DNA from 3 places in the Streptomyces sp. NPDC016459 genome. Region 3 is predicted to be linked to each of the others. Evidence: riboswitches for the same ligand, from Rfam matches in the RefSeq annotation. Region 3 holds a riboswitch; each other region holds the start of a gene.
What was found. A riboswitch is a leader RNA that binds a small molecule or an ion and turns the genes downstream of it on or off. The one in region 3 is predicted to bind thiamine pyrophosphate.

Region 1 (9,553 bases), on a different contig from region 3:
CCACACCACCGAGGCCCTCCTCCGCATCGGGGCCCCGCCGACCGCCCTGCGCACGGCGGCCATGATGCGCGCCGGCGTCCTGCTGGCCGTCTTCCTGCCGCTGACCTGGCTCGTGGCGGAACTGGCGGCGCTACCGCTCACCGGCTGAGAACCCCGCCGGGGCCACCCACGCGGGCGGCCCTCACCGGCCGAAACCCACGACGAAGGCCACCCGCACGGGCAGCACCCGCCGGCCGAGACCCACGACGGGGCCCCCACAGGCGGCACCCACCGGCCGAGACTCACAACAGGGCCACCCCCACGGGCGGCCCTCACCGGCTGAGACCCCCGACGGGGCCGCCCTCACCGGCTGAGACCCCGACGGGGCCGCCCCCACGGGCGGCCCCGTCGCCGTTCTCGTCCGTACGGATCAGGCCCTACGGGCGGCACTCCGGTCAGTCACCGAGCACCACGACCTCCTCCGCCCGGAAGGCCACCCCCACCTCGGCACCCTCCTCCGGCGCCTCCCGCAGGGGGAACTCCGCCTCCAGCGGCGGCCCGTCCACCGGACCGAGCCGTACGGCGACCCGGTCGCCCCGGAACGTCCGGGACTCGACTCGGCAGCGCAGGCCCTCGGCCGCGAGCCGCACCCCGCCCGGCCTGACCAGGAGCCGCCGCTCGCCCTGCGGCGCGCCCTCCGGCACCGGGATCCTCCCCCACGCGGTGTCCGCGACCGGCCCGCTCACCCGCGCCGCCACCACGTTGTCGAAACCCAGGAAGCGGGCCACGAACTCCGAGGCGGGCCGCGACCACACCTCGACCGGCGCACCCGACTGGGCGATGCGCCCGTCCCGCATGACGACCACCCGGTCCGCGAGCGCGAAGGCCTCCCCCTGGTCGTGGGTCACCGCGAGGACCGTCGTGCCGAGCCGCCCGAACAACTGCCGCAGCTCCACCACCAGCCGCTCCCGCAGCCCCCGGTCGAGCTGGCCGAGCGGTTCGTCCAGCATCAGCAGCCGGGGCCGGGGCGCCAGCGCGCGGGCCAGCGCCACCCGCTGCTGCTCGCCGCCGGAGAGCGCGGCGACCGACCGCCGCTCGGCGCCCGGCAGGCCGACGAGGTCGAGCAGCTCCGCCACCCGTTCGGTCTGTTCGGCGCGGCCCGCCCCCCGCATCCGCAGCCCGAAGGCGACATTGCCACCCACGTCCCGCTGCGGGAACAGCTGATGGTCCTGGAACATCAGGCCCACCCCGCGCCGGTGCACCGGCACCCCGCTCTGGTCGGCGCCACCGAGCAGCACCCGGCCGCCGTCGAGGTCCTGGAGTCCGGCGACGACCCGCAGCAGCGTGGACTTGCCGCTGCCGCTGGGCCCGAGGACGCACACGATCTCGTGCTCGGCGACCTCCAGGTCCACGGCGTCCAGCGCGGCCCGCTCCCCGAACCGTACGGTCGCGCGATCGAGTCTCAGCATCAGAACTCCCCGGAGGTCCGGTCGGTCCGGAGCCGTTCGAGCAGCAGCAGGGACACCGCGCACACCACCATCAGGATCGTCGAGAGGGCCATCGCCTGGCCGTAGTTGAGCTCGCCGGGCCGCCCGAGGAGCCGGGCCACCGCCACCGGGAGCGTCGGGCTCTCGGGCCGGGCGATGAAGACCGTCGCACCGAACTCGCCGAGCGAGACCGCGAAGGCGAACCCGGCGGCGATGAGCAGCGCCCGCCGCACCAGCGGCAGGTCCACCTCCCGCCAGGCCCGCCACGGCGAGGCGCCGAGCACGGCCGCCGCCTCCCGCAGCCGCTCGTCGACCGCGCGCAGCACCGGCAGCATCGTCCGTACGACGAAGGGGACACCGACCAGGGCCTGCGCGAGGGGCACGAGGATCCAGCTGGCCCGCAGGTCGAACGGCGGTTCGTCCAGGGTGATGAGGAAACCGAAGCCGACGGTCACGGCGGACACCCCGAGCGGCAGCATCAGGAGCGCGTCGAAGCCGCGTACCAGCCGGCCTGCCCGCCGGGTGAGCGCCGCCGCCGCGAGCCCGCCGATCAGCACCGCGATTCCGGTGGCGGCCACCGCGTACCGCAGCGAGTTCCCGATCGCCTCCAGGGGCGGTACGAGGAAGGTGCCGGACTCGTCGAGCGAGCCGAGCGCCCGGTAGTAGCCGAGGCCGTAGCCGCCGGACCCGGCGAAGGACCGCTCCACGAGCACCCCGAGCGGGAGCAGGATCAGCAGCGCCACCGAGACGAGGACGCCTCCGAGCAGCGCCCACTGCCCGGCGCCGCGCGGCCGGCGCGCGGTCCGCTCCGGCGGTACGAGCCGCAGCGCCGTCTCCCGCCTCCGTACCGTCCGGGCGTGCACGGCCAGGATCGCGCCGACCGCCACGAACTGGACGAGGGTCAGGACGGCGGCCGTCGGCAGGTCGAGCAGCCGGGCGGTCTGGCGGTAGATCTCCGCCTCCAGGGTGGAGTAGGCGTCCCCGCCGAGGATCTGCACGACGCCGAAGGAGGTGAAGGTGAAGAGGAAGACCATCAGGGCGGCCGCCGCCACCGCCGGCACGAGGGCGGGCAGCGTCACCGTCCGCCAGGCCGTCAGACGCGAGGCGCCGAGGACCCGGGCGGCCTCCTCCTGGCGCGGGTCCAGCTGGGACCATAGCCCGCCGACGGTCCGTACGACGACCGCGTAGTTGAAGAAGACATGGGCAAGGAGGATCGCCCACACACTCGTGTCGAGCCGCAGCCCCCACAGCTCGTCCGTCAGACCGTTCCGGCCGACGAGCGCGAGGAACGCGGTGCCGACCAGGACCGTCGGCAGCACGAACGGCACCGTCACCACGGCCCGCAGCACGCCCTTGCCGGGGAAGTCGAAGCGGGCGAAGACATACGCGCCGGGCAGCGCGACGAGCAGCGTCAGCGCCGTGGAGGCGAGCGCCTGCCACGCCGTGAACCCGAGCACGTCGAGGATGTCCGGCCGGCTCAGCGTCTCGCCGATCCGCCCGAACCGCCACGCCCCGTCGGGCCGCAGCCCCCGCTCGACGATCGAGACGACCGGCCAGGCGAAGAAGACCCCGAAGAACGCGGCGGGCAGGGCCATGAGCCCCAGCCGCGCCGCGCTCCCCCGCAGGTCGCGCGTCACTTCAGGACGAGCGACGACCACTGCTGGATCCACGGGTCACGCTTCTCTGCGATCTTCTCGGGCGCCATGGTCTGCGGCCTGTCGATGACCACGCCGTGCTTCGTGAAGAGCTCCGGCAGGGCGGCGTCCTTCGCCACCGGGTTCACGAACATCTGGAGCGGCATGTCCTCCTGGAACTCCTTCGAGATCAGGAAGTCGATCAGCGCCTTGCCGCCGACGGGGTTCTTCGCCCCGTTCAGGAGGCCGGCGAACTCGGTCTGCCGGAAGCAGGTGCCGGTGGAGACGCCGGTCGGCGCCACCTTCGGCTGCGGCTCGCCGTACAGCACCTCGACCGGCGGGCTGGAGGCGTACGACACGACGAGCGGCCGGTCGCCCTCGGCCTGCTTGCCGCCGGCCGAACCGGAGAACTCCTGGTTGTAGGCGAGCTCCCAGCTGTCGACGGTCTCCACACCGTTGGCCTTGAGCTTCGTCCAGTAGTCCTGCCAGCCTTCGTCGCCGTACTTGGCGGCCGTACCGAGGAGGAAGCCGAGGCCCGGGGAGGACCGCTCGGGGTTCTCGACGACGAGCAGGTCCTTGTACGCCGGCTTCACCAGGTCGTCGAAGGTCTGCGGCGGCGCCAGCTTCTTGTCGGCGAAGTACTTCTTGTCGTAGTTGACGCAGATGTCGCCGGAATCGATCGGCGTGACCCGGTGCTCCTTGTCGAGCCGGTACGCGGCCGGGACGCGGTCCAGGCCCTTCGCCTCGTACGGGACGAAGATCCCGTTGTCGAGGGCGCGGGACAGCAGGGTGTTGTCGACGCCGAAGAAGACGTCACCCTGCGGGGAGCCCTTGGTCAGGATCTCCTTGTTGACGGCCTCGCCCGCGTCCCCGCTCTTGAGGACCCTCACGGTGAAACCGGTCTGCTTCGTGAACTGCGCGAGCACCTCCTTGGAGGCGTTGAAGGAGTCGTGGCTGACGAGTGTCACGGTCTTCGGAGCGGGCGCGCCGGACGCGCCCGCGGCGTCACGGACGTCGTCCGTGCCGCAGGCGGTGAGGGCGGTGACGCCCAGGGCCGCGAGGAGCGCGGTGGCCGCCATCCTCTTGGTGCTCACGGAGATTTTGGTGCTCACTGAGATTTCCTCCTGGGTATGACCAGGAAGAGACGCGGCCCTGCCCACGACCGGCGGACCGGACGCGGGCAGGGCGCAACAGCTTGAGTTAACGACCGAACTTCCTACCCAGAATGACCTGGGCAAGGTTCAGAGGGTCTGCGGTCCTACGGTGACCGCACTCTCAGCGCTGTGGCGCTCCCCTGTCGGAATATGGAGATGTGTTCGAGCTCAGAGTACAAGGTCAGCGTTCGGCGGCGGCCAGCTGTCCACAGGCACCGTCGATCTCCTGGCCCCGGGTGTCCCGGACGGTCACCGGGACGCCATGGCGGGCGATGGCCTCGACGAAGGCCTTCTCGTCCTCGGGACGGGACGCGGTCCACTTCGAACCGGGCGTCGGGTTCAGCGGGATCAGGTTGACGTGCACCCGTCGGCCCTTGAGGAGTCGGCCGAGAAGGTCACCTCGCCAGGCCTGGTCGTTGATGTCCCGGATGAGCGCGTACTCGATGGAGATCCGGCGTCCGGACTTCTCCGCGTACTCCCAGGCCGCGTCGAGGACCTCCCGCACGTTCCAGCGGGTGTTCACCGGCACCAGGGTGTCCCGCAGCTCGTCGTCCGGGGCGTGCAGCGACACCGCGAGCCGGCACTTGAAGCCCTCGTCGGAGAAGCGCAGCATCGCCGGCACCAGACCCACGGTGGAGACGGTGATCCCGCGCTGGGAGAGGCCCAGACCGTCCGGCTCGGGATCGGTGAGCCGCCGGATGGCGCCGACGACCCGCTTGTAGTTCGCGAGCGGTTCTCCCATGCCCATGAACACGATGTTGGAGAGCCGCGCCGGTCCCCCGGGCACCTCGCCGTCGCGCAGGGACCGCATGCCGTCGACGATCTGGTGCACGATCTCGGCGGTCGACAGGTTCCGGTCGAGCCCGGCCTGCCCGGTCGCGCAGAACGGGCAGTTCATCCCGCAGCCGGCCTGCGAGGAGATGCACATGGTCACCCGGTCCGGGTAGCGCATGAGCACCGACTCGACGAGCGTGCCGTCGTGCAGCCGCCACAGGGTCTTACGGGTGGTGTCGTCGTCGCACGAGATGTGCCGCACCACGGACATCAGATCGGGAAGCAGCTCCCCGGCCAGCTTCTCCCGCGAGGCGGCCGGGATGTCCGTCCACTCGGCGGGATCGTGCGCGTACCGCGCGAAGTAGTGCGTGGACAGCTGCTTGGCACGGAAGGGCTTCTCGCCGATCGCGGCGACGGCCTCCTTCCGCTCGGCGGGCGTGAGGTCGGCCAGGTGCCGCGGCGGCTTCTTGGCTCCGCGGGGGGCGACGAAAGTGAGTTCTCCGGGCTTGGGCATGGTGATACCAGTGTCGCAGAGATACGAAGAAGGGCCCGCCGCCCCTGTGGACAACGAGCCCTTCACGTGAAGAACCGCAGGTCAGGCGGTACCGACGAACAGCGCGAGCAGCAGCCACACCACTGGTGCCGTGGGCAGCAGGGAGTCGAGGCGGTCCATGATGCCGCCGTGGCCCGGAAGCAGCGTGCCCATGTCCTTGATGCCCAGGTCCCGCTTGATCATCGACTCGCCGAGGTCGCCGAGCGTCGCGCTCGCCGCCACCGCGAGACCGATGATCAGGCCCTGCCACCAGATGCCGTCGTCGATCAGGAACTCCATGCACAGAGCTCCCGCCGCCATCGCGAACGTCACCCCGCCGACCAGACCCTCACGGGTCTTGCCGGGGCTGATCCGCGGGGCCAGCTTGTGCTTGCCGAAGCGCCAGCCGATCGCGTACGCCCCGGTGTCGCTGACCACGGTCAGGAGCAGGAAGGTCAGCACCCGCTGCGGACCGTCCTCGGCGGTCAGCAGCAGCGCCACGAAGGTCGCGAGGAACGGCACGTAGAACGCGGCGAACACGCCCGCCGTGACGTCCTTCAGATAACCCCCGGGAGGCTCCGTCATCCGCCACACCAGCACGGCGAGCGCCGTCAGCGCCATCGCCACCCAGGCGCCCTCGGCACCCCGGACGTAGCCGGCGACGACCATCGCCGCGCCGCCGACCGCGAGCGGGACCAGCGGAGCCTTGATCGCCTTGCGCTCCTGGAGGCGGGAGGTCAGCTCCCAGAGACCGACCACCACGGCGACCACGATCACCCCGACGAACGCCGGCTTCCAGATGAACAGCGACGCGAAGACGACGGTGCCGAGACCGACCCCGACCCCTATGGCCGCGCCCAGGTCGCGCCCCGCGGTCTTCTTCTTCCGGGGTGCGGGCGGCGGAGGCGGGGCGGGGCTGTGCATGGGCTCCTGCGGGTGCTCGTGCGGCGTCTCCTCACGGAACAGGGGACCGCTCGGGTGAGCGGCCCCCCGTCCGTGACCGTCCTGGAATCCGCCGGCGGGAACGTCGGGCACGATGGGCATGGGCCGAGTCTGCGCCGCCAGATGCCGATCGTATGCGGGACCCGCCGGGACGGGCCCCTGGTCGGGTCCCCTACTGCCGGAACCGGCCGGGGCCCCCCAGGAAGAGTCGTTCATCAGACCTCGAGCAGCTCGGCTTCCTTGTGCTTGAGCAGCTCGTCCACCTGCGTGACGTACTTCGCGGTGGTGTCGTCGAGCTCCTTCTCGGCGCGGCGGCCCTCGTCCTCGCCGACCTCACCGTCCTTGACGAACTTGTCGATGGTCTCCTTGGCCTTGCGGCGCACCGAGCGGATCGAGATCTTCGAGTCCTCGGCCTTGGTCTTGGCGACCTTGATGTACTCCCGGCGGCGCTCCTCGGTCAGCTCCGGGAAGACCACCCGGATGATGTTGCCGTCGTTGCTCGGGTTGACGCCGAGGTCCGAGTCCCGGATCGCCTGCTCGATGTTGCGCAGCGCGCTCTTGTCGAACGGGGTCACCACGGCCATCCGGGGCTCCGGGACGGAGAAGGACGCCAGCTGGTTGATGGGGGTGATGGCGCCGTAGTACTCAGCCACGATCTTGTTGAACATCGCCGGGTGCGCACGGCCGGTGCGGATCGCGGCGAAGTCCTCCTTGGCGACCACGACCGCCTTCTCCATCTTCTCCTCGGCCTCGAGGAGGGTCTCTTCGATCACCACATGCTCCTGCGTGTCGTCGCGTTGTGTCCTGCACGGTGTACGACCGGCAGGGCTCTGTCCAGCCCCTTGCGGGGCCGTTCCCCGGTTCGGGTCAGGCCCGGGTGCCCTGGTCGCTCACGAGCGTGCCGATCTTCTCACCCTTCACCGCGCGAGCGATATTGCCCTCGGTGAGCAGTTCGAAGACGAGGATCGGGAGGTTGTTGTCCCGGCACAGGGTGATGGCGGTGGCGTCGGCGACCTTGAGGTTGCGGGCGAGCACCTCGCCGTACTCCAGTGCGTCGAACTTGACCGCGTCGGGGTTGGCCTTCGGATCGGAGTCGTAGACGCCGTCCACACCGTTCTTGCCCATGAGCAGGGCCTCGGCGTCGATCTCCAGCGCACGCTGGGCGGCGGTGGTGTCGGTGGAGAAGTACGGCATGCCCATGCCCGCACCGAAGATGACCACGCGGCCCTTCTCCAGGTGGCGCACGGCGCGCAGCGGGATGTACGGCTCGGCGACCTGGCCCATGGTGATGGCGGTCTGGACGCGTGAGTCGATGCCCTCCTTCTCCAGGAAGTCCTGGAGGGCGAGGCAGTTCATCACGGTGCCGAGCATGCCCATGTAGTCGGAACGGGCCCGGTCCATGCCGCGCTGCTGGAGCTCGGCGCCGCGGAAGAAGTTGCCGCCACCGATCACCACCGCGATCTCCGCGCCGTCGCGGACGACCGCCGCGATCTCACGCGCGATGGCGTGCACGACGTTGGGGTCGACACCCAGGCCGGTACCGCCGGAGAAGGCCTCTCCGGACAGCTTCAGCATGTAGCGCCCGGCCGTCCTGCCGTTGTTGTCGTCGCCCTGTACGGCGCCCTGGTTCATGGAGATCTCCTCGTGCACATACGAAGGAGGCCATTGCCTTGGGTCCTCGCGGTTTCCCGTACGGCAATGGCCTCCTGTCAGATCTGCGGTCGTCCTGCGCGTGCGCCGACGACTGCCTCAGACCCTACCGGGGGGTCCGGTGTCCGTCGCGTCAGCGTACGGACTCAGATGCCGACCTTGATGCGGGTGAAGCGCTTCAGGGTGACACCGGCCTCGTCCAGGATCTGCTGGACGGACTTCTTGTTGTCAAGGGCGTACGGCTGACCGAGCAGCGTCGCGTCCTTGAAGAAGCCGTTCACGCGACCCTCGACGATCTTCGGGAGCGCGGCCTCGGGCTTGCCCTCGGCGCGGGTGGTCTCCTCGGCGACGCGACGCTCGGTCTCGACGACCTCGGCCGGGACGTCCTCACGGGTGAGGTACTTCGGCGCGAAGGCGGCGATGTGCTGGGCGACACCCTTGGCGACGGCGGCGTCGGCCTTGTCGAACTCGACGAGGACACCGATCTGCGGCGGGAGGTCGGGCATCGTGCGGTGCATGTACGCGTAGACGAAGCCGTCGGCGTACTGCGCGAAGCGGTCCAGGACGATCTTCTCGCCGAGGTTGGCGTTGGCCTCGTCGACGAACGCCTGCACGGTCTTGCCGGCCTCGATCTCGGAGGCGAGCAGCGCCTCCAGGTCGGCCGGGGAGGTGGCGGCGACGTGCGCGGCGAGCTGGTCGGCGACGGCCTGGAACTTGTCACCCTTAGCGACGAAGTCCGTCTCGCACTTCAGCTCGACGAGGACACCGGAGGTGTTGTCGTCGGCGATGAGGGAGACCACGGCACCGTTCTCGGCGGAGCGGCCCTCACGCTTGGCGACACCCTTCTGGCCCTTGATGCGCAGGGCTTCGACGGCCTTGTCGACGTTGCCGTCGGCCTCGTCGAGGGCCTTCTTGCAGTCCATCATGCCGGCGCCGGTGAGCTCGCGGAGCTTCTTGACGTCAGCGGCGGTGTAGTTCGCCATGAGTCTGTTTCTCTCTCGAAGTCTGAAAGATCGGGCGGGTCTACGGGTGGACGGCGGGGGCTTTGGGGCCCCCGCCGTCGTCACCCGAAGGTCCGGAAGGTCAGGCCTGCTCGGCGTCCGCGGCCGGAGCCTCGGCCGGAGCCTCGGCAGCCTCGGCGGCGGGGGCCTCGGCGGCGTCCTCGGCCGGAGCCTCGACGGCCTCGGCGGCAGGGGCCTCGGCGGCGGGGGCCTCGTCCGAGTCCGCCTTCTTCTCACCCTCGAGCAGGTCGCGCTCCCACTCGGCGAGCGGCTCGCCCTGGGCCTTCTCGCCCGGCTTCGAGTCGCCGGTCGCGGCGCCGGAACGGGCGATGAGGCCCTCGGCGACGGCGTCGGCGATCACGCGGGTGAGCAGGGTGACGGAGCGGATCGCGTCGTCGTT
Region 2 (9,553 bases), on a different contig from region 3:
TGGGTGTCCGGCACGGTCCAGCCCTGGGCCACGAGCCCCGCGCGGACCCGCTCGCGCTCGGCCACCAGCGAGCCGACCCGGCCGAGCAGCTCGTCCTCGGCCCGCAGCGAGGCCACCGCCGCGTCCTGCGCCAGCTGGCTCACTCCGAACGGCACCGCCGTCTTGCGCAGCGCGGCCGCCACCGGCTCGTGGGCGACCGCGAAGCCGACCCGCAGCCCCGCCAGGCCGTACGCCTTGGAGAAGGTCCGCAGCACGGCGACGTTCGGACGGTCGCGGTACAGCTCGATGCCGTCGGGGATCTCGGCATCACGGACGAACTCGCGGTACGCCTCGTCGATCACCACCAGGACGTCGGAGGGCACCCGGTCGAGGAAGCGCTCGAGCTCGGCCCGGCGCACCGCGGTGCCCGTGGGGTTGTTGGGGTTGCAGACGAAGATCAGCCGGGTCCGGTCGGTGATCGCCTCGGCCATCGCGTCGAGGTCGTGCACCTCGCCGTCGGTCAGCGGCACCTGCACCGAGGTGGCCCCGCTGATCTGCGTGATGATCGGGTACGCCTCGAAGGAACGCCAGGCGTAGATGACCTCGTCGCCGGGGCCCGAGGTCGCCTGGAGCAGCGACTGGGCGACGCCGACCGAGCCGGTGCCCGTGGCCAGGTGCGAGACCGGCACGCCGAAGCGGTCGGCCAGCTCTTCCATCAGACCCGTGCAGGCCATGTCGGGGTAGCGGTTGAAGTTCGCGGCGGCGGCCAGCGTGCTCTCCATGACCCCCGGCAGCGGCGGGTACGGATTCTCGTTGGAGGACAGCTTGAAGGCCACGGTGCCGCCCGCCGCCGGCCTGCCCGGCTTGTAGGTGGGGACGCCGTCCAGCTCGGCGCGCAGCTTGGGGCCGCCCGTACTCGTCCCGCTGGTCTCGCTCACTGTGTGGCCTCCTCGACCGTCCGTACCGCCAATGCTCCTCACCTTAAGAGGATTCACCCCCGCTGCGAATGGGCTGCGGACAACAGGACGGACACGCTGCGGACACGGCCGCCCCGAGCGGCCCGAAGAGGGGGGAGCGCGCATCGGGGTGGCGCGCGCGGGTGGCGAGCGCCGTGGCGCGCATCCCCCGTAGAGGTGAGTTGAGACCTCTTCGAGACCTCGCCCCCACGCCAGGCCTACGCCGTTCGGCAACCACAGGTCCCATGCGAAGAACCACAACTGCCTTGGATTCCCTGCCGATTGACCTCTTTCGATCATGCAGAAACGTGACTGTCAACGCGTGCATATGCGGCCGCCTCAACCGCCCCTCATCGCCCTACTATCGGCTCGCCATGACAGCAGCAGGGAAGCACCAGGTGAGCCGGGCACAGACCCGGGGAAGCCGGCAGGGCCGGGCGGGCATCCGGGACGTGGCCGCCGCCGCCGGGGTCTCCATCACGACAGTCTCCGACGCGCTCAACGGCAAGGGCCGACTCCCCGACGCCACCCGCCGGCACGTGCGCGAGGTCGCCGACCGGCTGGGCTACCGCCCGTCCGCGGCGGCCCGCACGCTCCGCACCGGGAAGTCGGGACTCATCGGCCTGACCGTGACCACGTACGGGGATGAACCTTTCACCTTCACCGAATTCGCGTACTTCGCGGAGATGGCCAGAGCAGCCACATCGGCGGCGCTCGCCCGGGGCTACGCCCTGGTCATCCTCCCCGCCACCTCCCGCCATGACGTCTGGTCGAACGTCGCCCTCGACGGCACCGTCGTCATCGACCCCTCCGACCACGACCCGGTCGTCACCGAACTGGTCCGCCAGGGCCTGCCCGTCGTCTCGGACGGACGCCCCGCCGGCACCCTCCCGGTGACCGCCTGGGTCGACAACGACCACGAAGCCGCCGTCCTCGACCTCCTCGACCATCTCGCCGACGCCGGCGCCCGCCGCATCGGACTCCTCACCGGAACCACCACCGACACCTACACCCGCCTGTCCACCACCGCCTACCTCAACTGGTGCGAGCGCGTGGGCCAGGACCCCGTCTACGAGGCCTACCCGGCGCACGATCCGTGCGCGGGCGCCGTCGCGGCCGACCGGCTGCTCGCCCGACCCGACCGGCCCGACGCCGTCTACGGCCTCTTCGACCCCAACGGAACCGATCTCCTCGCGGCCGCACGCCGCTACGGACTGCGCGTCCCGGACGACCTGCTGCTGGTCTGCTGCAGCGAGTCGACCGTCTACGCCACCACCGAACCGCCCATCACGACCCTCTCGCTCAAGCCCCGCCGGATCGGCACGGCCGTCGTGCAACTCCTCATCGACGCCATCGAGGGGACCGACGCCGACGGCCCGGTCGAGCAGGTGATACCGACCGAACTCATCGTCCGCACCTCCTCGCAGCGCCGTCCGCCCCGCACCACGGTCAGTCCTCCGCGCTCACCGGCGAAAGACTGAATCCCGCCCCTCCGATTCCGCCGTCCCCGTCCCTGCCCGTGGGCGGGGACGGCGAAACCGGCCACCGAACCGGCCTCAACCCTGGACTGGACCTTCTCAATTCGGGCGAAACAACCGATGAACCCGGAGTGGACCCGGATTCACCACCCCTGGTGCGTCACACAGGAGGAACCTCATTCCTATGATGGGCGCACGACACCGCGGACCTCCCCGACCAGGTCGGTCCGCGATGTGCAGGGCATCGCGACGGTGGTGGAGGGGTCCATGACTCAGGGGGCCGGGCAGGAGCCCGTGGTGCGCACGGCGACATTGCGTGACTTCCGCGTACCGCCGTACGCCCGGGTGCCCGTACAGGGCCATGCCACCGAACCGACAGCGACGGACGCCCAGCCGGCACCCGCGCCGGCCGGGAGCCCCGCCGCGCCCGCACCGCCCCCGCCGTCCGGGAGCCCCCACGCGCCCGCGCCGGCCGAGGCCACGCGCCCGGCCACCGCAGCGGGGACGGCCCCCGCGCCGCAGCCCGCGCCGCCAGGGCCCGATCCCGCCTCACCGCCGACCGCGCCGGCACCCGCACCCGCCGCCGCGCCCGCGCCTCCGCAGGCACCGCCCGCACCCGCGCCCACCGCGCCCATGCCCGCCGAGCCGACCCTCCATCTGGGACGCCGTGCCGCCCCCGCGTACGCCACCGCGGCCGGTTCCTCCATCGTCTCCGTCGCCACCGGCCACCCCGGCAACGCCTTCCCCGACGAGGCGATGCCCGAGGGCTACACGCCGACCGAGCGCGACCTCCCGGTCATCAACCGCGGCGACACCGTCCAGGTCCCGGTCCCCCCCGAGTCCGCCCCCGCCGGCGAGCCCGCCCCCGCGGGCGGCGAGGGACCCGGCCCGCTCTTCGTCGTCGGTGACGTCCACGGCTATCTCGACGAGCTCGTCGCCGCCCTGCACGCCCAGGGCCTCATCGACGAGAACGGCGGCTGGGCCGCGGGCAACGCCCGGCTCTGGTTCCTCGGCGACTTCACCGACCGCGGCCCCGACGGCATCGGCGTCATCGACCTCGTCATGCGGCTCTCCGCCGAGGCCGCCGCCGCCGGCGGCTACTGCAAGGCCCTCATGGGCAACCACGAGCTGCTGCTCATCGGCGCCAAGCGCTTCGGCGACACGCCAGTGAACTCCGGCGCCGGCACCGCGACCTTCCAGGCCGCCTGGCTGCTCAACGGCGGCCAGAAGCACGACATGGACCGGCTCCAGGACGTCCACCTCCAGTGGATGTCCCGGCTCGACGCCGTCGTGCGCGAGGACGACCACCTCCTGCTGCACTCCGACACCACCGCGTACCTCGAATACGGCGAGACCATCGAGGACGTCAACGACACGGTCCACGAGATCCTCAACCGCAACGACGCCGACGAGGTCTGGGACGTCTTCCGCAAGTTCACCAAGCGCTTCGCCTTCCGCGACGAAGGCGGCCCGCAGGCCGTCCAGGAACTGCTCTCCACCTACGGCGGTCGCCGGATCGTCCACGGCCACAGCCCGATCCCGTACCTCCTCGGCCAGGTCGGCACGGAGGACGGCGAGGGCAGCGCCGGCCCGGTCGTCGACGGTCCGCACGTGTACGCGGGCGGTCTGGCGATCGCCATGGACGGCGGAGTGACCATGGCCGGAAAGCTCCTGGTCGTCCAGCTCCCCCTGGACCGCTGAGGCATCACCCTGCGCATCCGCGAAAGGCGAATTCCGGAAACACCCTGTCAGCGTGTGGCACCCCCGTCCTACCATCAGGTGCATCCGTAGCAGGCTCTCCTCCGTTTCCGCCCGACCCACCGTGTTCCACGGCTGATCCGGGCCGACGGAGCATCGGGGGACGCACATGAACGTGGCTCCGCACCTGCTGACCGAGGACCGCGCCGAGTACGAGCGGATCCTCGACGACGCACTCAGCACCGCCCACGCACGCCCGGACCTCGCCGGGGCCGGGACCAGGCTCACGCTCGCGCAACTGCGCGCCCTGACGCTGAACGCGACGTCGCTGGTCACCAGCGCGGCGGCGAGCGAGTACGACCACTTCGTGAAGGTCCGCGAGCAGAACCGCGCCGCGCTCGGGGCCCGGCCACCGGTCCCTTCCGACCGTCCCGGCCCCGGCGCGGGCGTCGTCGCGATCTTCACCGTCCTGGTGCCCGTCCTCGCCGGGGCGGCCGCCGTCATACTCCTGCTGGTCGGCGCGGTCCTGCGGGCCCTCGCCCCCTCGCTGGTGTTCGGGGCGACGCTGCTGACCGCCGGCCTGGTCTTCGGCGCCGTGGCCGCGGCCGGACTGCTCTGCGCGGCCGCCGGGCTCCTCGTCACGGCCCTGCGCAACAGTCCGGCCGAGGTCAGCACGGGCGCCGCGCCGGACGACGAGCTGTCCCGCGCCCGGGAGGCCTGGCGCCGCGCCCTTCTCGAGCGCGGCATCCTCCCCTTCCTCCGCGACGTCCTCGCCGCCACCGCCCCGCCCACAGGCCCGTCCCCCGGCCCGCCCGTCAACCAGTAGGCCACCCCTCCCCGGCACGCCACCGGCCCGCGACTCCCCCGGGGTCGCGGGCCGGATCATGCGCCGGAAGGGTCAGGACAGGACCCGGAAGGCGTCAGTCCGCCAGCGGCAGGTAGACGCGATTACCACTCGCGGCGAACTCCTTGGACTTCTCCGCCATGCCGGCCTCGATCTCCTGCTGCGTACCGCCGTGCTCACGACGGATGTCATGCGAGATCTTCATGGAACAGAACTTCGGACCGCACATCGAGCAGAAGTGCGCGGTCTTCGCGGGCTCCGCCGGCAGCGTCTCGTCGTGGAACTCCCGCGCGGTGTCCGGGTCGAGCGCCAAGTTGAACTGGTCCTCCCAGCGGAACTCGAACCGCGCGTCCGAGAGCGCGTCGTCCCACTCCTGCGCGCCCGGGTGCCCCTTCGCGAGGTCCGCCGCGTGAGCCGCGATCTTGTACGTGATGACACCCGTCTTCACGTCGTCCCTGTTCGGCAGGCCCAGGTGCTCCTTGGGCGTGACGTAGCAGAGCATCGCCGTCCCCCACCAGGCGATCATCGCCGCGCCGATGCCGGAGGTGATGTGGTCGTACGCGGGCGCCACATCCGTCGTCAGCGGGCCGAGCGTGTAGAACGGCGCCTCCTCGCAGATCTCCTGCTGGAGGTCGATGTTCTCCTTGATCTTGTGCATCGGGACGTGCCCGGGGCCCTCGATCATCGTCTGCACGTTGTGGCGCTTGGCGATCGTGTTCAGCTCGCCGAGCGTACGCAGCTCCGCGAACTGCGCCTCGTCGTTGGCGTCCGCGATCGAACCGGGGCGCAGCCCGTCGCCGAGTGAGTACGTGACGTCGTACGCCGCCAGGATCTCGCAGAGCTCCTCGAAGTTCGTGTAGAGGAAGTTCTCCTTGTGGTGCGCGAGACACCAGGCGGCCATGATCGAGCCGCCGCGCGAGACGATGCCGGTCTTGCGGCGCGCGGTGAGCGGCACGTACGGCAGGAGTACGCCGGCGTGCACGGTCATGTAGTCCACGCCCTGCTCGGCCTGCTCGATGACCGTGTCCTTGTAGATCTCCCAGGTCAGCTCCTCGGCCCGGCCGTCGACCTTCTCCAGGGCCTGGTAGAGCGGCACGGTGCCGATGGGGACGGGGGAGTTGCGCAGGACCCATTCGCGGGTGGTGTGGATGTTGCGGCCGGTGGACAGGTCCATGACCGTGTCGGCGCCCCACTTGGTCGCCCAGGTCATCTTCTCCACCTCCTCCTCGATGGAGGAGGTGACGGCGGAGTTGCCGATGTTGGCGTTGACCTTCACCAGGAACCGCTTGCCGATGATCATCGGCTCGATCTCGGGGTGGTTGACGTTCGCCGGGAGCACCGCGCGACCCGCGGCGATCTCGTCCCGTACGACCTCGGGGGAGACGTTCTCCCGGATCGCCACGTATTCCATCTCCGGGCTGATCTCGCCCCGGCGGGCGTACGCGAGCTGCGTCACCGCCCGGCCGTCACGGCCCCGGCGCGGCAGGCGCGGGCGGCCGGGGAAGACGGCGTCGAGGTTCTTGAGCCCGCCGCCGCGCGGTGAGGTGTGCTTGATGCCGTCGTCCTCGGGGCGGGCCGGGCGGCCCGCGTACTCCTCGGTGTCGCCGCGGCCGATGATCCAGTTCTCGCGCAGCGGCGGGAGGCCCCGTCGTACGTCGGTGTCGACGGTGGGGTCGGTGTACGGGCCGGAGGTGTCGTACAGCGTGACGTCCTTGCCGTTGGTGAGGTGTACCTGACGGACCGGCACCCTGAGGTCGGGGCGCGAGCCCTGGACGTACCCCTTGTGCCAGCCCGGCGTGCGCTCGCCGTCGACAGAGGTGCCGTCCTGGTCGGAGGCAGGCGTGCGTGCGTCCTGAATGGTCATGAGACCGATCTCCCTACGCCGGCATTACCCGGTAACAGGTTCGGCGGTCGGCGCAGCCTCTTCCCGTACGCGCGTACGGTGATCAGCGCCCTCTCAGCCCGGTGCTCCGAGCTCCCGCGTGTGCAAAGGTGCCACCACGCTAGCGTCATCCCTGGCGTGCTGAACAGTGGGCCCCCGCCGTTCTTGCGATGATCGGTCGGTGACTTCCCCCGAGCAGACTCCCGAGCCGCACGGCCACGACCCCGGTCCCGGCCCCTCCCACGGGCACGGCCAGGGGCACGGCCACAGCCACAGCCACGGCCCCGCCGCCCCGGTGTCCCGGCACCTGCGCAAGGTCATCGCCGCCGTCCTGATCCCCTTCGCCACCGCCGTCGTGGTCGGCCTCGCGGTGCTGTGGCCGGGCGGCGCCCCGGCGCACGACCGCACCGGGGTCGGCTTCGACCGGCAGACCGAGCAGGGCAGGGTCGTCGCCGTCGAGCAGGTCGACTGCAAGGACGTGAACGCCGCGCAGGTCCCGCCGACCGGTGACACCTCCACCCCGGAGGGGCGCGAGGCCGTCGAGTCCCAGCAGGGCCAGTGCGAGAAGGCGACCGTCGAACTGGTCAGCGGCCCGGAGAAGGGACGCAGGTTCACCGAGATCGTGCAGCCGGACGCGCCCCGCCAACTGGACCGGGGCCAGGGGGTGGTGGTGGCGTACGCTCCCGACGCCCCGCGTGACCTGCAGTATTCGGTGACCGACGTGAACCGCAAGGTGCCGTTGGCGGTACTGGCCGGGATCTTCGCCCTCGTCGTCGTGCTCGTCGGCCGGATGCGCGGCGTAATGGCGCTCATCGCGCTCGTCGCGAGCTTCCTGGTGCTGACGTTCTTCATCCTGCCGGCGATCCTGGAGGGATCGAATCCGCTGGTGGTGGCGGTGGTCGGGTCGAGCGCAATCATGTTGATCGCCCTCTACATGTGCCACGGCCTCTCGGCCCGCACCTCGGTCGCGGTGCTCGGGACGCTGATCTCGCTGCTTCTGATCGGTCTGCTCGGCTCGCTCTTCATCGGCTGGGCCTCGCTCAGCGGCAACACCGACGACAACACCGGTCTGATCCACGGCCTGTACCCGGGCATCGACATGTCCGGCCTGCTCCTGGCCGGAATCATCATCGGTTCGCTCGGTGTGCTCGACGACGTGACGGTCACCCAGACCTCGGCCGTCTGGGAACTGCACCAGGCCGACCCGGGCATGGGGCCGCGCGCCCTGTACCGGGCCGCCATCCGGATCGGACGCGACCACATCGCCTCGGTCGTGAACACGCTTGTGCTCGCCTACGCCGGCGCCGCCCTCCCGCTGCTGCTGCTCTTCTCGATCGCGCAGAGCAGCATGGGGACGGTGGCCAACAGCGAGCTGGTCGCCGAGGAGATCGTGCGGACCCTGGTGGGGTCGATCGGCCTGGTCGCCTCCGTGCCGGTCACCACGGCGCTCGCGGCCCTGGTGGTCTCCGCCGACCGACCGGCTTCCGGGGGGACCCGGCCCGCGACGGCACGGGGCGGACGGCGCCGCCGCGCCAAGTGAGGCGTAGGAGCCACGTCATGGTGGGTGACGTACGAGCCCGAGGTGGTGGGCGACGTACGAGCCGCGTGGTGGCAGACGGACGAGGGGGTGGGCGCCGGTTCAGGCGGCGGGTCCCGCGCTCTCCTCGGCCAGGATCCGGCCGAGAGCGGCCTCCAGGTTGTCCTCGAAGTCGCCGAGGCTCCGTTCCTGACCGAGCGGGACGAGCTTGTCCGTACGGTCGAGGAAGGCGACGAGCGGCGGCGCGCTGGCCCGGAACAGGGCACGGTCGCCGCCGACCTGAAGCCGGATGGAGACGTCCGAGAGGCCTTCGGGCTCCGTCGGGGCGATGTGCACATCGCCGTCCCCGCTCGGCCGGGCGATGCCGTCGAGCAGCAGTTCCCGGCCGAACGCCCAGGTCACAGGAGCGTCCCCGGGAAGGTGGAAGGTCATCCGCACCGCGTAGGGATCCCGGGTCTCATATCGCAGTTCGACCGGGATCCTGAAGGAGAGCTCCTCGGAGACGAGGAAGCTCATCAGGACTTCCGCCTGAACGGACTCTCGCATCGTGTACCCCGCAGTAGATGGAGCAGTTGTGTAAACACAGCTGCTGAAAGCTGTGACCGAAACGGCCAGGAATGATCCCCCGTGCCCTCTTGACGCAATCGTGCTGTACGCGCTAGCAGATCACAAGGAGTGATTTTTCAGATACTGATAGAGAAAGCGAGGGAGTTGAAGAGCCGTCCGATCTCCGTGCGTAGTCGTTCGACTGCGGGGAGCAACTGTTCTTCCTGGTGAAGAGGGAGGGAAATGGCCATTGCGGCCGCCGCGGAGCCCGCGGTGATGGGGATCGCGGCACAGACCGTGCCGAGTGCATATTCCTGACGCTCCACCAGGGGCTCCATTCGCCCCAAACCATCCAAACGTTCCACAAGCATGCGGCGGTTACGCACAGTGAACGGGGTGATGGCTTCCACCGGATGCCGGTCGAGGTGGTCTTGACGAGATTTCACATCGAGTTGGCTCAGCAGACACTGACCGATCGCATGGGCGTGGGCGGTCTGCCGGAAATCGGCCCATTCCTCCACGGCGGGGGCGGCCGGAGTGTCGGCGACGGCGACGAGCTCGATCTCCCCCTCTCGATAGAGGGCGAAGTACACCGGCACACCGATCTCGTCCCGCCAGCGGGCAAGGGAGTCT
Region 3 (9,553 bases):
GAGCCGCAGCCGGCCGATCCCGCACCCTTGGCCCGCGAGCCGTACCCGGCCCTGAAGCCGGGCCTGTTGCGGCGGCCGACGACGACGCTCGCGCAGGTCGGGGCGCGGGAGCTGCGCGACCCCCGGCTCGCCGCCCTGCTCGACGCGTACGCGTGGACGTACGGCTTCGACCCGGCCACCGCGCCCGCCTCGGCCGCCGTCCTGCCGTACATGGAGCAGACCTTCGGCAGCTGGTACGTGGGCGGGGGGCTGCGGGCGCTCGCGGACGCGGTGTACGAGCGGTGCAGGAAGCGGCGTGTCGAGTTCGTCTTCGACACGCCCGTCGAGGACGTCCTGGAGAAGGACGGCCGGGCGGTGGGAGTCCGGTTGGCCGGGGGTGACCTCGTCGAGGCCGACCATGTCGTCGCCGGGGCCCCGGTGCCCGCCCTCTACCGGGAACACGTCGTCGCGTGGGGGCGCGGTGACCACGACCTGCCGCGCTTCCAGGCCCTCGGCACCAGCCGGGTGACGGTCTGTCTGGCGCTGCGCGGACCTCGCGAGCCGGAGGCGGTCCACCGCACCGTCGTGCACGGGGACGGCGAGCGGCCGACGGTGACCGTGCTGCGCCCGGACGACCCGGCGCTGCGCCCCGGCGCGGACCACGAGTCGGTGACGGTCACGGCGACGGTTCCCACGTCTCCGGAGCGGGACGCGGCCGCGTGGGAGGCCTTTGCCGGGCGGATGGCCGAGGCGGCGGGGCGGGCGGTGCCCAGGCTGCGGGAGCGGGTGTTGTGGCAGCACGTCCGCACGCCGGAGGACGTACGGCGGGACACCGGCGCCGCCGAGGTGCCGGGGCCCGCGCTCGCCGGGGCCGGCGGGCGGCTGCTCCCGGCCGACAACCGCTCCCCGCTGCCGGGCCTCTGGTTCGCGGGCGGCTGGTCCCACCCGGGCGGCGGACTCGCCCACGCGGGCATGTCGGGCGCGCTGGTGGCGGGCTTCGTCGTGGAGGGCGCGGACTTCCGCGGCTCCCAGTAGAGGGCGGCAGGGCACACCGGGCCGTGCGGGGAGGCTCAAGGACGCGCTGGGGCGTTTGGGGGGCGCCGGAAGCGCCGGGCCGTGCGGCAAGGCCTCCATGACGCGCCGGGGTCGTGCGGGGCGCCGGAAGCGCCGGGCCGCATGAGAGGGCCGCCGGAAGCGCCGGGCCCTGCGGGGAGGTCTCAGAAAGCCCCGGGGTTCGGGCCGGGCCTTCCCCCGGGGCGGCAGGACGCGCCCGGCCGTCCGGGGGGCCACCGGACCCGCCGGCGCCCCCGCGGTCACTCAGTAGCGGTACTGCTGCTGGTCGTCCTGGTGCGGCTCGTAGCCGTACGGGTCCGGGGTCCCCGGCTGCTGCGGCGGGGGCACCGGCTCGGTGTCGCGCTGCTGCGGGACCCAGACCCCGCCGGGCGGCGTGTCGTAGGAGTACGGGGCGGCGTACGGGTCGGCGTAGTACGAGCCGTACTGCTGGCCGTCCGTGCCCGGCCCGATGTACGGGTCGGAGTAGGCGGCGTACTGCTGCTGCGCGGCGGCGGCGCCGTAGTCGTAGGCGGGCTGCTGGTCGTAGGCCGGCGCGTAGGGGTCGTACCCCGTGTCGTAGCCGGTGCCGTGGCCGGCCTCGTGGCCCGTGGCGGCGTGAGCCGTGTCCTGGCCCGTGTCGTAGACCCCGTACTGGCCGGTGTCGTCGGGCATCGGCAGGGGTTCGTAGACCGCGGCTGGCTGAGCGTCCTCGCCCTCCGGTACGGCGTACGAGGGGTCCTCGCCGCCGTAGGCGAGCTCGGTGACCTCAAGGGTGGGCCCGGACTGCGCGGAAGGGCCGGACCTGCGGCGACGGCTCGCGCCCGGATTGCCGCCGATCGCCCAGCCAGTGGAGAAGCCACGGCGGAAGGACAGCGTCACGTACGTCTGGCCGACGGCGAAGGCGACCGCCCCGGCGATGATCACCGTCACCGAGGGCAGCAGCACGCCCAGGACCACGCCGAGGAAGCCACAGAAGGCGAGCACCCGCCAGCGCAGCCGCGCCTTGTACTGGAGGAGCACCTCCCCCAGCAACCACAGTGCGACCACTCCGAACGCGATGTAGAGGACCGTCCACCCCATGCCCCGCCGCCCCTCTCCACGGTCACCGCCGCGGGTCGGGGCGGGTACGACCGGTCACGACTGCTGGTGCAGTCCGAGATTCTCGTAGATCTCGAGCGTCGCGGTGGAGCTGTTCAGCGTGATGAAGTGCAGTCCGGGGACACCCTCGGAGAGCAGCCGCGCGCAGAACTCCGTCGCGAACTCGATACCGATGGAGCGTACAGCGGTGGGATCGTCCTTGACGGCGAGGATGCGCTCTTTCACGTCGTCGGGGAAGGCCGCGTTGCTCAGCTGGGGCAGCCGGCCGAGGGTCTTCACGTTCACGACGGGCATGACCTCGGGGATGATCGGGGTCTCGCAGCCCGCCTTCGCGGCGCTGTCGCGCAGCCGCAGATAGTTCTCCGGGTCGAAGAACATCTGGGTGATCGCGTAGTCGGCGCCCGCGCGGCACTTGTCCACGAAGTGCCTGATGTCCGTGTCCCAGTCGGTGGAGCGGGGGTGCATCTCCGGGAAGGCGGCGACGCCCACGCAGAAGTCGCCCGACTCCTTGATGAGCCGGACGAGGTCGGCCGCGTACCGGACGCCCTCGGGGTGTTCGACCCACTCGCCGAGCGGGTCGCCGGCCGGGTCGCCTCGGAGCGCGAGCATGTTGCGGATGCCGGCGTCGGCGTACTGGCCGAGGACGTTGCGCAGCTCGGCGACCGAGTGGTCGACGGCGGTGAGGTGGGCGACCGGGGTGAGCGTGGTGTCGGAGGCGATCTTCTGGGTGGCCTTCACGGTGCCGCCGCGGGTGGAGCCGCCGGCGCCGTAGGTCACGGAGACGAAGCTCGGTCCGACCGCCTCGACCCGGCGCAGTGCGTTCCAGAGGCCCTGTTCGCCCTTCTCGGTCCGGGGCGCGTAGAACTCGAAGGAGTACGACGTGCCGCCGGAGGCGAGGATCTCGCGGACCGTGCGGGCGCGGTCCGAACGGACGGAAGCGGTACCAAGGGCCATACCGGCAGGTTAGACGGGGTGCGGCGGGCGGCGTACACGGTGTCCGGCTGATGGACACCGTTTCGGACAGCCGGCGGGGCGCGTCCTTGGACGAACCGCCGAGTTCCGCAGGGCGGGCGCGCCGGTCCCGGACGCCACCTCGGCCAGGCCCCTACTCCCCCGCGCGCTCCCGGACCCGCTTGGCGAGGGCGGCGGTCGCGGCCGCCGGGTCGTCGGCCTCGGTGATGGCCCGGACGACGACGATCCGGCGCGCGCCCGCGTCCAGGACCTCGTCGAGGTTGGTCTCGTCGATGCCGCCGATGGCGAACCAGGGCCGGTCCTGGGCCAGGCCCGCCGCGTACCGCACGAGGTCGAGGCCCGGTGCGTACCGTCCGGGCTTGGTCGGGGTGGGCCAGCAGGGGCCGGTGCAGAAGTAGTCGACGCCCGGTTCGGCGGCGGCCGCGGCCGCCTCGCTCTCGGCGTGGCAGGACCGGCCGATCAGGGCCTCGTCGCCGAGGATGGCGCGGGCGGCGGGCACGGGCAGGTCGCCCTGGCCCAGGTGGAGCACGTCGGAGGCGATGGCGTGGGCGACGTCGGCCCGGTCGTTCACGGCGAGCAGCCTGCCGTGGCGTCGGGCGGCGTCGGCGAAGACGGCGAGGTGCTCCAGCTCCTCACCGGCCTCCATGCCCTTGTCGCGGAGCTGCACGATGTCCACGCCGGAGGAGAGCACGGCGTCGAGGAAGGCGGGCAGGTCTCCCTGGCGCTTCCGGGCGTCGGTGCACAGGTAGAGCCGGGCGTCGGCGAGCCGCTCACGAGGCGTGGGCATGGGTGGGTTCCCCCCGTCGGTGTCGCCGGCGCCGCGGCGGCCGACCCCGCGAGGAGCCGGCCACCGCGACACCCGCTGGTGGTGTCTTCGGGCGTACGTGTGTCAGAGGGCGAGCGCCTGGGCGCGGCGCTTCACCTCCGTGCCGCGGTTCTCGCCGAGGGCCTGCGCGGGCGTGCCCGGCAGGCTCTCGTCCGGAGTGAAGAGCCACTCCAGCATCTCCTCGTCGGTGAAGCCGTCGTCCCGCAGCACGGTCAGGAGCCCGACGAGGCCCTTGACGATCTTGTCGCCCTGGATGAAGGCGGCGGGGATCTGCAGGGCGTTGTTCTCTCCACGGCGCACGGCGATCAGCTGACCTTCCTTGATCAGCTGCCGCACGCGCGTCACCTCGATGTCGAGCATCTCCGCGATGTCGGGCACGTAGAGCCAGGCGGGGACGAGCGCATCGATCTTTACGTCAATCTCGGTCACAGGACAAGCCTGCCATCCCGGGCTGACAGCCGGTAGTCGGGCCCTACGCGACTGCCGCCTTCAGGGGTACGGAGGGGTCCGCCGCGCGCGTGGGGTCCACGGCCGTCGCCGTCTCGATGAGCTTGCGGCCCTGGGCCAGGTCGCGGGGGCGGCCGACGGCGAGGAGGGCCACCGGCACGTCGGCCCGCAGCCAGAGCACGGACCAGGCCTCGTCGGCGGGATCGCCGCGCCAGAGCAGTCGGTCCGCGTCCGCGTGGTGGCCGGCGTACTGGACGAAGCGGCCGAACTGCTCGGACCAGAAGTACGGGACGGGGTCGTACGGCGTGTCCGCGGCCCCGGTGATCGCGGCGGCGACCGTGCGGGGGCCCTGTAGGGCGTTGTCCCAGTGGTGGACGAGGAGGCGTTCGCCGTAGCGGGCGGAGGGGAAGGAGGCGCAGTCGCCGACGGCGTACACGTCGGGCAGGGAGGTGCGCAGCCGCTCGTCAGCGGTGACGGCGCCGCCGGGGTCGAGGACGATGCCGGAGCCGGTGAGCCAGCCGGTGGCGGGGCGGGCCCCGATGCCGACCACGACGGCGTCGGCGGGGAGCTCGCGGCCGTCGGCGAGGAGGACGCGGCCGGGCTCGACGGTGTCCACGCGCGCATGGGTGAGGAGTTCGGCGCCGTGGGCCCCGTACCACTCGGCCATGGGGGTGGTGACCTCGGCGGGCAGTGCGCCGGCGAGGGGGCGGTCGGCGGCCTCGACCACGGTGACGGCGCAGCCCGCCTCGCGCGCGGCGGTGGCGAACTCGGCGCCGATCCATCCGGCGCCGACGACCACCACGGTGTGGCGCCGCTCCAGGACGGGTCCGAGGCGTACGGCGTCGTCGAGGGTCCGCAGCAGATGGACGCCGGGGACGCCCTCGGCGCCGGGCAGGGTGACCGGCTGGGCGCCGGTGGCGACGACCAGGATGTCGTAGCGGACGGGTCCGGCCTCGGTGTCGATCTCGTGGTCGGCGGCGCGCAGTCCTGTGACGTCCAGGCCGAGGCGGAGCTCGATGCCGAGGACCTCGAAGTCGACGTCGAAGGCGGAGTCCTCGGCCTTGCCGAGGAGGATGGCCTTGGAGAGCGGGGGCCGGTCGTAGGGCTGGTGGGGTTCGGCCCCGATGAGGGTCAGGGGGCCGGTGAAGCCCTGTTCACGCAGGGCGACGGCGGTCTGTACGCCCGCCATCCCGGCGCCGACGATCACGACATGCTGCTGGGCCTGCTTCTGCTCGCTCACCCGACCACCTTACGCATCTGACGAGCCATCAGGAATGCGGAGGCCAGGAGGGGTCTGTGGCCGCCTCGGGGACGGAGGCTAGTCTGGCGGGCGTAAAGCACTCGCGGGAGCCCGGACGCACCGGGCTGAGAGGGAGGCTGGGACGGCCTCCGACCGTACGAACCTGATCCGGGTCATGCCGGCGAAGGGAGGGGCTGGACGCCCATGCGTTCTTCCGATGTCTCCGACATCTCCGATGTCCTCGTGATCGGGGGCGGCATCGTCGGCCTGGTCACGGCCTGGCGGTCCGCCCGGCGCGGACTGCGCACCACCGTCGTCGACCCGGACCCCGGCGGCGGCGCCGCACGGGTCGCGGCCGGGATGCTCGCCGCCGTCACCGAACTCCACTACGGCGAGGAGACCCTGCTCGGGCTCAACCTCGCCTCCGCCGCGCGCTACCCCGCCTTCGTCGCCGAGCTCGAGGAGTCCACGGGGCACGACGTCGGCTACCGCGCCTGCGGCACCCTCGCCGTCGCCCTCGACGCCGACGACCGGGCCCACCTGCGCGAACTGCACGCCCTGCAGACCCGCTGCGGGCTCGCCTCCGAGTGGCTCAGCGGCCGCGAGTGCCGCCGCCTCGAACCCATGCTCGCCCCGGGGGTGCGCGGCGGGCTGCGGGTCGACGGCGACCACCAGGTCGACCCGCGCCGACTGGCCGCCGCGCTCCTCGTCGCCTGCGAGCGGGCCGGGGTGGTCTTCCACCGCGCCCTCGCGCAGAGCCTGACGGTGGTGCGGGACCGCGCGCGCGGCGCCGTGCTCGCCGGAGGCCGGGAACTGACGGCCGACCAGGTCGTCCTGGCCGCCGGAAGCCTGAGCGGGCGGCTCGCGGGCGTGCCGGCCGAGGCGCTGCCGCCCGTCCGCCCCGTGAAGGGCCAGGTGCTGCGACTGCGGGTGCCGGCCGCGTACGCCCCCTTCCTCTCCCGGACCGTCCGGGCCGTCGTGCGGGGCAGCCACGTCTACCTGGTGCCCCGCGAGAACGGCGAGCTCGTCGTCGGCGCCACCAGCGAGGAACTCGGCTGGGACACCACGGTGACGGCGGGCGGGGTGTACGAGCTGCTGCGCGACGCCCACGAGCTGGTCCCCGGGATCACCGAGCTGCCGCTCACCGAGACCGTGGCGGGCCTGCGCCCCGCGTCCCCCGACAACGCGCCGCTGCTCGGCCCCACCGCGCTTCCCGGTCTGCACCTGGCCACCGGGCACTACCGCAACGGGGTCCTGCTCACCCCCGTCACCGGCGACGTCATGGCCGAGGTCCTCACCACCGGCGTCCTCCCCGACGAGGCGCGCCCCTTCACCCCCCGCCGTTTCGCCCCCGCCCCTCCCGTACGTCAGGAGCAGCCCGCATGAACGTGTCCGTGAACGGAGAACCGCGCGAGCTCTCCGGCCCCCTCACCCTCGACGCCCTCGTCGCCACCCTGACCACGGCCCGCTCCGGGGTCGCCGCCGCCCTCAACGAGACGGTCGTGCCGCGCGGGCAGTGGCCGTCGACGCTCCTCGGCGAAGGCGACCGGGTCGAGGTCCTCACCGCGGTACAGGGAGGCTGAACGCGATGTCCGACGACACCTTCGTCCTCGGCGGTACGGAGTTCTCCTCGCGCCTGATCATGGGCACCGGCGGGGCGCCCAGCCTCGACGTCCTGGAGCGCTCGCTGACCGCCAGCGGTACGGAACTGACGACGGTCGCCATGCGGCGCCTGGACCCCACCGTGCAGGGCTCGGTCCTCTCCGTACTGGAACGGCTCGGCATCCGCGTCCTGCCCAACACGGCGGGCTGCTTCACGGCCGGCGAGGCGGTCCTGACCGCACGGCTCGCGCGGGAGGCGCTCGGCACCGACTGGATCAAGCTGGAGGTCGTCGCCGACGAGCGGACCCTGCTGCCGGACGGGGAGGAGCTCCTCGCCGCGGCCGAGACCCTCGTGGACGACGGCTTCACCGTCCTCCCCTACACCAACGACGACCCGGTCCTCGCACGGAAGCTGGAGGACGTGGGCTGCGCGGCGATCATGCCGCTCGGCTCCCCCATCGGCTCCGGGCTCGGCATCCGCAACCCGCACAACTTCCAGCTGATCACGGAGCGGGCGGGGGTGCCGGTGATCCTCGACGCGGGCGCGGGCACGGCGTCCGACGCGACGCTCGCGATGGAGCTGGGGTGCGCGGCCGTGATGCTGGCGTCGGCGGTGACCCGGGCGCAGGAGCCGGTCCTGATGGCGGCGGCGATGCGGCACGCGGTCGAGGCGGGGCGGCTGGCGTGGCGGGCGGGCCGCATCCCCCGCCGCCACTTCGCGGAGGCGTCCTCCCCGTCCGCCGGCCGCCCCCGCCTGGACCCGGAACGCCCGGCCTTCTGACCCCCCGCCCCACGGCTCGTAGACTCGTCGCCGTGGACACGACCCTTCAGGACCCCCTCGTCGGGCGGCTGCTCGACGGCCGCTACCGCGTCGACGCGCGCATCGCCGTCGGCGGGATGGCCACGGTCTACCGGGCCGTGGACACCCGCCTCGACCGCGTCCTCGCGCTCAAGGTGATGCATCCCGCCCTCGCGACCGACGCCGCCTTCGTCGAGCGCTTCATCCGTGAGGCGAAGTCCGTCGCCCGCCTCGCCCACCCCAACGTGGTCGGGGTCTTCGACCAGGGCGCCGAGGGTGCGTACGTCTACCTGGCGATGGAGTACGTCGACGGCTGCACCCTCCGAGACGTCCTGCGCGAGCGCGGCGCCCTGGCACCCCGCGCCGCCCTGGACATCCTGGAGCCGATGCTCGCCGCGCTGGGCGCCGCGCACCGGGCCGGCTTCGTGCACCGGGACATGAAGCCGGAGAACGTCCTGATAGGGGACGACGGCCGGGTCAAGGTCGCCGACTTCGGTCTCGTACGGACCGTGGGCTCGGCGACCGCCACCACCGGCTCGGTCCTCGGCACCGTCTCGTACCTCGCGCCGGAGCAGATCGAGCACGGCACCGCCGACACCCGCGCCGACGTGTACGCCTGCGGTGTCGTCCTGTACGAGATGCTGACCGGTGGCAAGCCCCATGGCGGCGACACCCCCGCCCAGGTGCTCTACCAGCACCTCCACACCGACGTGCCCGCCCCCTCGGCCACCGTCCCCGGCCTCGCCCTGGAGCTCGACGAGCTGGTCGCGGCGGCCACCGCCCGCCACCCCGATGTCCGCCCGCACGACGCCGTCGCCCTGCTCGCCCTCCTCCGGGAGGCCCGCGCCGCGCTCGGCGAGGAGCAGCTGGACGCCGTACCCCCGCAGGCCCGGCCGGGGGCCCGGGACACGGCTGAGGACCGGACCAGTGTGATCACCCGGCCCGTACCGGCCGCCGGGGCGGAGGACCCCCAGCCGGTGCTGCACACGAACCGGTTGCCCGCGCCGGAGCCCCCCGCTCCCTCGCCGCCGACCCGCCGCCGGCCCCCGCGCGGCCCCCTTCTGATCGTCCTCGGTGTCCTGCTCGTCCTCGGGCTCGGCGCCGGCGTCTGGTACATCAATTCCGGCCAGTTCACCCGGGTCCCCGCCGTCCTCGGCCAGACCGAGACGGTCGCGACGGAGCGGATCACCGACGCCGGTCTTGAGGTCGGCACGACGAAGCGCGCGTTCAGCGACGTGTACGAGCGCGGCACCGTCATGGCCGTCGACCCGGCTCCGGGCGAGCGCCTCCGGGGCAACGGCACCGTCACCCTGACCCTGTCCCGGGGCCCGGAGATCGTGAAGGTGCCCAACCTCAGGAACAAGCCGCTCGCCGAGGCCAGGCGCATGCTGGAGAAGGAGGGTCTGGCACCCGGGGTGACCTCCACCGCGTTCAGCGACTCCGTCGCCCGGGGCTCCGTGATCAGCTCCGACCCCGAGCCCGGCACCGAGCGTGCGCCGGACTCGGCCGTCGCCCTGGTGGTCAGCAAGGGCGCACC

Region 1: linked by a shared signal. The riboswitch ahead of ABZ567_RS27300 (thiamine ABC transporter substrate-binding protein) and the one ahead of thiO (glycine oxidase ThiO) in region 3 are both predicted to bind thiamine pyrophosphate.
Region 2: linked by a shared signal. The riboswitch ahead of thiC (phosphomethylpyrimidine synthase ThiC) and the one ahead of thiO (glycine oxidase ThiO) in region 3 are both predicted to bind thiamine pyrophosphate.

The regions. Positions count from the first base shown of each region.
Region 1 covers NZ_JBEYCR010000015.1:52,848-62,400, forward strand. Annotated here, with positions in the region: gene ABZ567_RS27285 (hypothetical protein) at 1-148, shown strand, start outside; gene ABZ567_RS27290 (ABC transporter ATP-binding protein) at 435-1,448, opposite strand; gene ABZ567_RS27295 (iron ABC transporter permease) at 1,448-3,061, opposite strand; gene ABZ567_RS27300 (thiamine ABC transporter substrate-binding protein) at 3,100-4,179, opposite strand; TPP riboswitch at 4,296-4,406, opposite strand; gene rlmN (23S rRNA (adenine(2503)-C(2))-methyltransferase RlmN) at 4,436-5,542, opposite strand; gene ABZ567_RS27310 (phosphatidate cytidylyltransferase) at 5,624-6,718, opposite strand; gene frr (ribosome recycling factor) at 6,718-7,275, opposite strand; gene pyrH (UMP kinase) at 7,370-8,134, opposite strand; gene tsf (translation elongation factor Ts) at 8,299-9,135, opposite strand; gene rpsB (30S ribosomal protein S2) at 9,236-9,553, opposite strand, start outside.
Region 2 covers NZ_JBEYCR010000004.1:200,190-209,742, forward strand. Annotated here, with positions in the region: gene hisC (histidinol-phosphate transaminase) at 1-917, opposite strand, end outside; gene ABZ567_RS13335 (LacI family DNA-binding transcriptional regulator) at 1,310-2,416, shown strand; gene ABZ567_RS13340 (metallophosphoesterase) at 2,666-4,114, shown strand; gene ABZ567_RS13345 (hypothetical protein) at 4,281-4,937, shown strand; gene thiC (phosphomethylpyrimidine synthase ThiC) at 5,032-6,819, opposite strand; TPP riboswitch at 6,813-6,947, opposite strand; gene ABZ567_RS13355 (YibE/F family protein) at 7,019-8,377, shown strand; gene ABZ567_RS13360 (SsgA family sporulation/cell division regulator) at 8,477-8,920, opposite strand; gene ABZ567_RS13365 (helix-turn-helix domain-containing protein) at 9,058-9,553, opposite strand, start outside.
Region 3 covers NZ_JBEYCR010000001.1:323,372-332,924, forward strand. Annotated here, with positions in the region: gene ABZ567_RS01430 (NAD(P)/FAD-dependent oxidoreductase) at 1-1,014, shown strand, start outside; gene ABZ567_RS01435 (hypothetical protein) at 1,297-2,112, opposite strand; gene metF (methylenetetrahydrofolate reductase [NAD(P)H]) at 2,167-3,084, opposite strand; gene thiE (thiamine phosphate synthase) at 3,236-3,889, opposite strand; gene ABZ567_RS01450 (Rv2175c family DNA-binding protein) at 3,992-4,357, opposite strand; gene ABZ567_RS01455 (FAD-dependent oxidoreductase) at 4,401-5,615, opposite strand; TPP riboswitch at 5,709-5,822, shown strand; gene thiO (glycine oxidase ThiO) at 5,820-7,001, shown strand; gene thiS (sulfur carrier protein ThiS) at 6,998-7,198, shown strand; gene ABZ567_RS01470 (thiazole synthase) at 7,204-7,998, shown strand; gene pknB (Stk1 family PASTA domain-containing Ser/Thr kinase) at 8,031-9,553, shown strand, end outside.